Bradyrhizobium sp. WD16: one gene and its partner. The protein of the gene in region 1 interacts with the protein of each later gene in a pairwise test. Links are inferred from orthologs where the notes say so. Each region holds a gene or a part of one and is shown on either strand. Other genes may lie near its edges.

Evidence for each region. The genes of interacting proteins can lie anywhere in the genome.
Region 2: the proteins of rplV (region 1) and def interact in binary tests that used the Escherichia coli proteins (3 or more experiments, as listed by UniProt). The link is inferred for Bradyrhizobium sp. WD16 from one-to-one orthologs.

Annotation. Positions count from the first base shown.
Region 1 is NZ_CP028908.1:4,136,523-4,139,872, forward strand. Bases 42-2,734 are described here. They hold rplV (50S ribosomal protein L22), read left to right. Parts: upstream 42-1,044; coding sequence 1,045-1,425; downstream 1,426-2,734. Other genes in these bases: rplB (50S ribosomal protein L2), read left to right, coding at 42-743; rpsS (30S ribosomal protein S19), read left to right, coding at 756-1,034; rpsC (30S ribosomal protein S3), read left to right, coding at 1,447-2,151; rplP (50S ribosomal protein L16), read left to right, coding at 2,198-2,611; rpmC (50S ribosomal protein L29), read left to right, coding at 2,623-2,734. Also shown: more of rplB, read left to right, coding at 1-41; more of rpmC, read left to right, coding at 2,735-2,835; rpsQ (30S ribosomal protein S17), read left to right, coding at 2,846-3,091; rplN (50S ribosomal protein L14), read left to right, coding at 3,131-3,350. UniProt on the Escherichia coli protein: This protein binds specifically to 23S rRNA; its binding is stimulated by other ribosomal proteins, e.g. uL4, bL17, and bL20. It is important during the early stages of 50S assembly.
Region 2 is NZ_CP028908.1:1,249,983-1,252,692, reverse strand. It holds def (peptide deformylase), read left to right. Parts: upstream 1-951; coding sequence 952-1,470; downstream 1,471-2,710. Other genes in the region: truA (tRNA pseudouridine(38-40) synthase TruA), read left to right, coding at 2,577-2,710; fmt (methionyl-tRNA formyltransferase), read left to right, coding at 1,642-2,571; DB459_RS05855 (DNA recombination protein RmuC), read right to left, coding at 1-664. UniProt on the Escherichia coli protein: Removes the formyl group from the N-terminal Met of newly synthesized proteins. Requires at least a dipeptide for an efficient rate of reaction. N-terminal L-methionine is a prerequisite for activity but the enzyme has broad specificity at other positions.

The DNA of each region.
Region 1 (3,350 bases):
AGACGCTGACCGAGGGCAAGTCCTCGAGCGGCGGTCGCAACGCCACCGGGCGCATCACCGTGCGCTTCCGCGGCGGCGGCCACAAGAAGGCCTACCGCGTCGTCGATTTCAAGCGCGCCAAGCAGGACGCGCCGGCGACCGTGGAGCGGCTGGAATACGACCCCAACCGCACCGCGTTCATCGCTCTGATCAAGTATCAGGACGGCGAGCAGGCCTACATCCTGGCGCCGCAGCGCCTCGCGGTGGGTGACACCGTCGTCGCCGGCAACTACGTCGACGTCAAGCCGGGCAACGTGATGCCGCTGGGCAACATGCCGGTCGGCACCATCGTCCACAACATCGAGATGAAGATCGGCAAGGGTGGTCAGATCGCCCGGTCGGCCGGCACCTACGCCCAGATCGTCGGTCGCGACCAGGACTACGTCATCCTGCGTCTCAACTCGGGCGAACAGCGCCTGGTGCACGGCCGCTGCATCGCCAGCATCGGTGCGGTGTCCAATCCGGACCACATGAACACGTCGATCGGCAAGGCCGGCCGCAAGCGCTGGCTTGGTCGCCGCCCGCACAACCGCGGCGTCGCTATGAACCCGATCGATCACCCGCACGGCGGCGGCGAAGGCCGCACTTCCGGCGGTCGTCACCCGGTCACCCCGTGGGGCTTGCCGACCAAGGGCAAGAAGACCCGCAAGAACAAGTCCACCACGAGATTCATTCTCGCCAGCCGCCACAAGCGGAAGAAGTAAGGATCGCACGCCATGGTTCGTTCGGTGTGGAAAGGCCCGTTTGTCGAGGGCTCACTGCTGAAGAAGGCCGATGCCGCGCGCGCGTCGGGCCGTCACGACGTTATCAAGATCTGGAGCCGTCGCTCGACGATCCTGCCGCAGTTCGTTGGCCTGACCTTTGGCGTCTACAACGGCCAGAAGCACGTGCCGGTTGCGGTCAACGAGGAAATGGTCGGTCACAAGTTCGGTGAGTTCTCGCCGACCCGCACCTTCCACGGCCATTCGGGCGACAAGAAAGCCAAGAGGGCTTGAGGATTAGGTTATGAGCAAACCAAAGCGCGAACGGAGCCTCGCCGATAACGAGGCCAAGGCGGTCGCCCGGATGCTGCGGGTGAGCCCGCAGAAGCTCAATCTGGTCGCGGCCATGATCCGCGGCAAGAAGGCGTCGTCTGCGCTCGCCGATCTCGAGTTTTCGCGCAAGCGGATCTCGATCGACGTCAAGAAGTGCCTGGAATCGGCTATTGCCAATGCCGAGAACAATCATGACCTCGAGGTCGACGACCTGGTCGTCGCCGAGGCGCATGTCGGCAAGGGTATCGTCATGAAGCGTTTCGCGCCGCGCGGTCGCGGCAGGTCGGGACGCGTGTTCAAACCGTTCTCGCAACTGACGATCGTCGTTCGTCAGGTCGAGGCGAGCGCGTAACGAAGGGCGCAGGAGACAACGATGGGTCAGAAGATCAATCCGATCGGGCTGCGTCTGGGTATCAACCGGACCTGGGATTCCCGCTGGTATGCCGGCAAGGCCGAATACGGCAAGCTGCTGCACGAGGACGTCCGCATCCGCGAGCTGCTGCACAAGGAGCTCAAGCAGGCCGCTGTCGCCCGTATCGTCATCGAGCGGCCGCACAAGAAGTGCCGCGTCACCATCCACTCGGCGCGTCCGGGTGTGGTGATCGGCAAGAAGGGTGCCGACATCGACAAGCTGCGCAAGCGGATTGCCGAGATCACATCGTCGGACGTGGTGCTGAACATCGTCGAGATCCGCAAGCCTGAGCTCGATGCGACGCTCGTCGCCGAATCGATCGCCCAGCAGCTCGAGCGCCGCGTCGCGTTCCGCCGCGCCATGAAGCGCGCGGTGCAGTCGGCGATGCGCCTCGGCGCCGAGGGCATTCGCATCAACTGCTCGGGCCGTCTCGGCGGCGCCGAAATCGCCCGCATGGAGTGGTACCGTGAAGGCCGCGTGCCGCTGCATACGCTGCGCGCCGACGTCGATTACGGTGTCGCCACAGCGTTCACGACCTTCGGCACCTGCGGCGTCAAGGTCTGGATCTTCAAGGGCGAGATTCTCGAGCACGACCCGATGGCGCAGGACAAGCGCCTCGCGGAAGGCGAGGGCTCCAGCCCGAGGTCGCGCCGCGACGCGGCCTGATCTGGTTTTTCGAGAAGGTTTGAAGGCGTAAGCCGGGAACAAGAACATGTTGCAACCAAAGCGCACGAAATTCCGCAAGGCGCACAAGGGCCGGATCCACGGCGTGGCGTCGTCCGGCGCGACGTTGTCGTTCGGCCAGTACGGGCTGAAGGCGATGGAGCCGGAGCGCGTCACCGCCCGCCAGATCGAGGCCGCCCGCCGGGCGCTCACCCGTCACATGAAGCGCGTCGGCCGCGTCTGGATCCGCGTCTTCCCCGACGTTCCGGTGTCGAAGAAGCCGGCCGAAGTTCGCATGGGCTCCGGCAAGGGCACCCCCGAATTGTGGGTGGCGCGGGTCAAGCCGGGCCGCATCCTATTCGAGATCGACGGCGTCACTGACCAGACCGCGCGGGAAGCGCTGACCTTGGCCGCCGCCAAGCTGCCGATCAAGACGCGCTTCGTCGCGCGCATCGCGGAGTGAGGATTTTCGCCATGGCCGAACTGAAACCAGCCGATGTCCGTGCGATGAGCGCCGATCAGATGGACGACGAGATCGTCAAGCTGAAGAAGGAGCGCTTCAATCTGCGCTTCCAGCGCGCAACCGGGCAGCTCGAGAACACCTCGCGCCTGCGCGAAGCCCGCCGCGACATCGCTCGCATCAAGACCATCGCCGCGCAGAAGAAGCGCGCCGCGAAGACCAAGTAAGGGGCCGAAGATGCCGAAACGTACTCTGCAGGGCGTCGTCGTCAGCGACAAGCAGGACAAGACGGTTGTGGTGCGCGTCGATCGCCGCTTCACCCACCCGATCTACAAGAAGACGATCCGCCGCTCCAAGAACTACCACGCTCACGACGAGAACAACGAGTTCTCGACGGGCGACCAGGTCTGGATCGAGGAAAGCAAGCCGATCTCGAAGTTAAAGCGCTGGACGGTCGTCCAGGGCCAGAAGAAAACAGCTTAAGCGCGCAGTAGCGCAGCAGAAAGAGGACGAGGTGCATCAATGATCCAGATGCAGACCAACCTCGACGTGGCCGATAATTCAGGCGCGCGCCGTGTCATGTGCATCAAGGTGCTTGGGGGTTCCAAGCGCCGCTATGCGACCGTCGGCGACATTATCGTCGTGTCCGTCAAGGAAGCGATTCCGCGTGGCAAGGTGAAGAAGGGCGACGTCATGAAGGCGGTCGTCGTGCGCGTGGCGAAGGATATCCGCCGTGCCGACG
Region 2 (2,710 bases), 2.9 Mb from region 1 along the record:
CGCTCTTCGCCTCGCGCAGCGCGGTGACGGACTCCAGCGGGAATTTGGCATCGATGCAGAGCGGCCGCTGGTCGGGCAGGAAGACCACACAGTCCGGCCGCTTGCCGTTGCTCAAAGTGAACTGGAATTCGAACGAGCCCTTGGGCAGTCCGTCCTGGACGATCGCCTCCATGCGCGCCTGGCCGAAGGCGCCGCGCGCCTGCTTGTTGGCGAGCACGTCGCGCAGGGTGGTCACCTGGGTGGTGAGTTCGGTGAGGTTCTTGTGGGCGTTGTCGATGATGCCGAGTCGCTCATGCAGCGCCCGCAGGCTCTCGGCGGTGTGACGCGTGGTCTGCTCCATCGACTGGCCGACGCGGTGGCCGACCGCATCAAGCCGCTCGCTGACCGCGCGGGCCATCTCCGCCTGACGGTTCGCCAGGGCCTGGCCCATGGCGTCGATCCGGCCATGGGCCTCGGTCTGGGCCTTGAGCAGGTCGGCGACCCGTTCTTCCAGTTCGTCGGCGCGCATCGCCTGGGCGAGCGTTGCGGTCTGGTTGCGGCCGGACGAGCGGGCGATAACCACGGCGATCGCGGCGAGCAGCACAACCGTCAGGGCGGCAAGGGTCAGCAGCACCGCGCCGAGGCGGATCGGGGTGCCGTCAATGGCGAACAGGATCTCGTTCATGGGCTCTTCTACCCCGATTCGGTGGCCGGAAGCGAACGAAGAGAGAACGTCAAGGGTAAACAGAGCCTGAAGAAACGTGGTTTACGGGAGGTAAATTCGGGTCGCGGCGGGTGAGGGCGGGGCTTGGCGTCGTTCGTCATGCCGGCCTTGGCCGGGCATCCACGTCTTGTCGGCATCGGATAAGAAAAGACGTAGATGGCCGGGACGAGCCCGGCCATGACGATAGTTGTTGAGCCGCTGCCCCCCGGCTGATTGACCGGACTGCCCTCGCGCATTACATCGCGCCAATGGCCATTCGCGACATCATTATTCTCCCTGACAGGCAGCTTCGCCTGATCTCCAGCCCGATCGAAACGGTCACGGCGGAGGTGCGCAAGCTCGCCGACGACATGCTCGAGACCATGTACGACGCGCCCGGCATCGGGCTGGCGGCGATCCAGGTCGCCCAGCCGGTGCGGCTGATCACCATGGACATCTCCAAGAAGGAGGGCGAGCAGAAGGAGCCGCGCGTCTTCATCAATCCGGAGATCACCTGGTCATCCGAGGAGACGAGCGTCTACGAGGAAGGCTGCCTGTCGATCCCTGAATATTACGAGGAGGTCGAGCGGCCGGCGAGCGTGCGGGTGCGCTATCTCGACATCGACGGCAAGCTGCGCGAGGACGAGGCGATCGGTCTCTACGCCACCTGCATCCAGCATGAGATCGACCACCTGAACGGCGTGCTGTTCGTTGATTATCTCTCGAAGCTCAAGCGCGACCGGGTGATGAAGAAGTTCACCAAGGCCGCCAAGCGCGCGGTGGTCTGATGGCCCATTCTCGTCCACCTGGATTGTTGTTGAGCTGAGAATTTTCATGTCATGGCGAGGCTTGTTCCTGCAAAGGCGTGGATGCCTGCGACAAGCGCGGGCATGACGACCTGAGAAGCGGCCGATCTTGCCGGCGGCTTCTTGAGCCAGTCCTTAAGGAGCCGGCCCGCGATGGCGCTGCGTCTGATCTTCATGGGCACGCCCGATTTCGCGGTGCCGACCCTGCTCGAACTGGCCCAGGCGCACGACATCGTCGCCGTCTATACACGGGCGCCGAAACCCGCCGGCCGCGGCATGAAGGAACAGGTCACCCCCGTTCATCGCGAGGCGCAGCGCCTCGGCATCGAGGTGCTGACGCCGAAGAGCCTGCGCAACGGCGAGGCGGAGGCCCAGTTTCGTGCCCACGGCGCTGACGCCGCCGTCGTGGTGGCCTACGGCCTGATCCTGCCCCTGCCCATTCTCGAAGCAGTGCCGCTCGGCTGCTTCAACCTCCACGCCTCGCTGTTGCCACGCTGGCGCGGCGCAGCGCCGATCAATCGCGCCATCATGGCCGGCGATGCCGAGAGCGGCGTCATGGTGATGAAGATGGATGTCGGTCTCGACACCGGCGATGTCGCCATGGCCGAGCGCATCGCGATCACCGATGGCATGACCGCGAGCGACTTGCACGACCGCCTCGCCCGGCTTGGCGCCGACCTGATGGGCCGCGCCATGGGCGCGCTGGAGCGCGGCACGCTGCAGCTCAGGCCGCAGGGTGACGACGGCGTCACCTACGCCGCCAAGATCGACAAGGCGGAAGCGAAGATCGACTGGACGCGGCCGGCGCGCGAGGTGCTGCGTCATTGCCATGGCCTCTCGCCATTTCCCGGCGCCTGGTGCGAGGCGGTGATCGAGGGCGAGACGGTGCGGCTGAAGATCCTGCGCTGTGAATTTGCCGAGGGCGCGGGCGAACCGGGCGCGCTGCTCGACGACCGCCTCACGGTCGCCTGCGGTTCCGGTGCCGTCCGCATCCTCGGACTGCAGCGCGCCGGCAAGCAGCCGATGGCCGCCGAGGTCTTCCTGCGCGGCACCCGGCTCGCGCCGCCGCTGCGGCTCAGCTGAATTATATGCCGCGCTACAAGCTTACGATCGAATATGACGGCCGGCCGTTCTGCGGTTGGCAGGTGCAGGAGAACGGCCCTTCAATCCAGGGCGCGCTCGAGATCGCAGCCAGGGCGCTGTGCGGCGAGGCCGTGAGGGT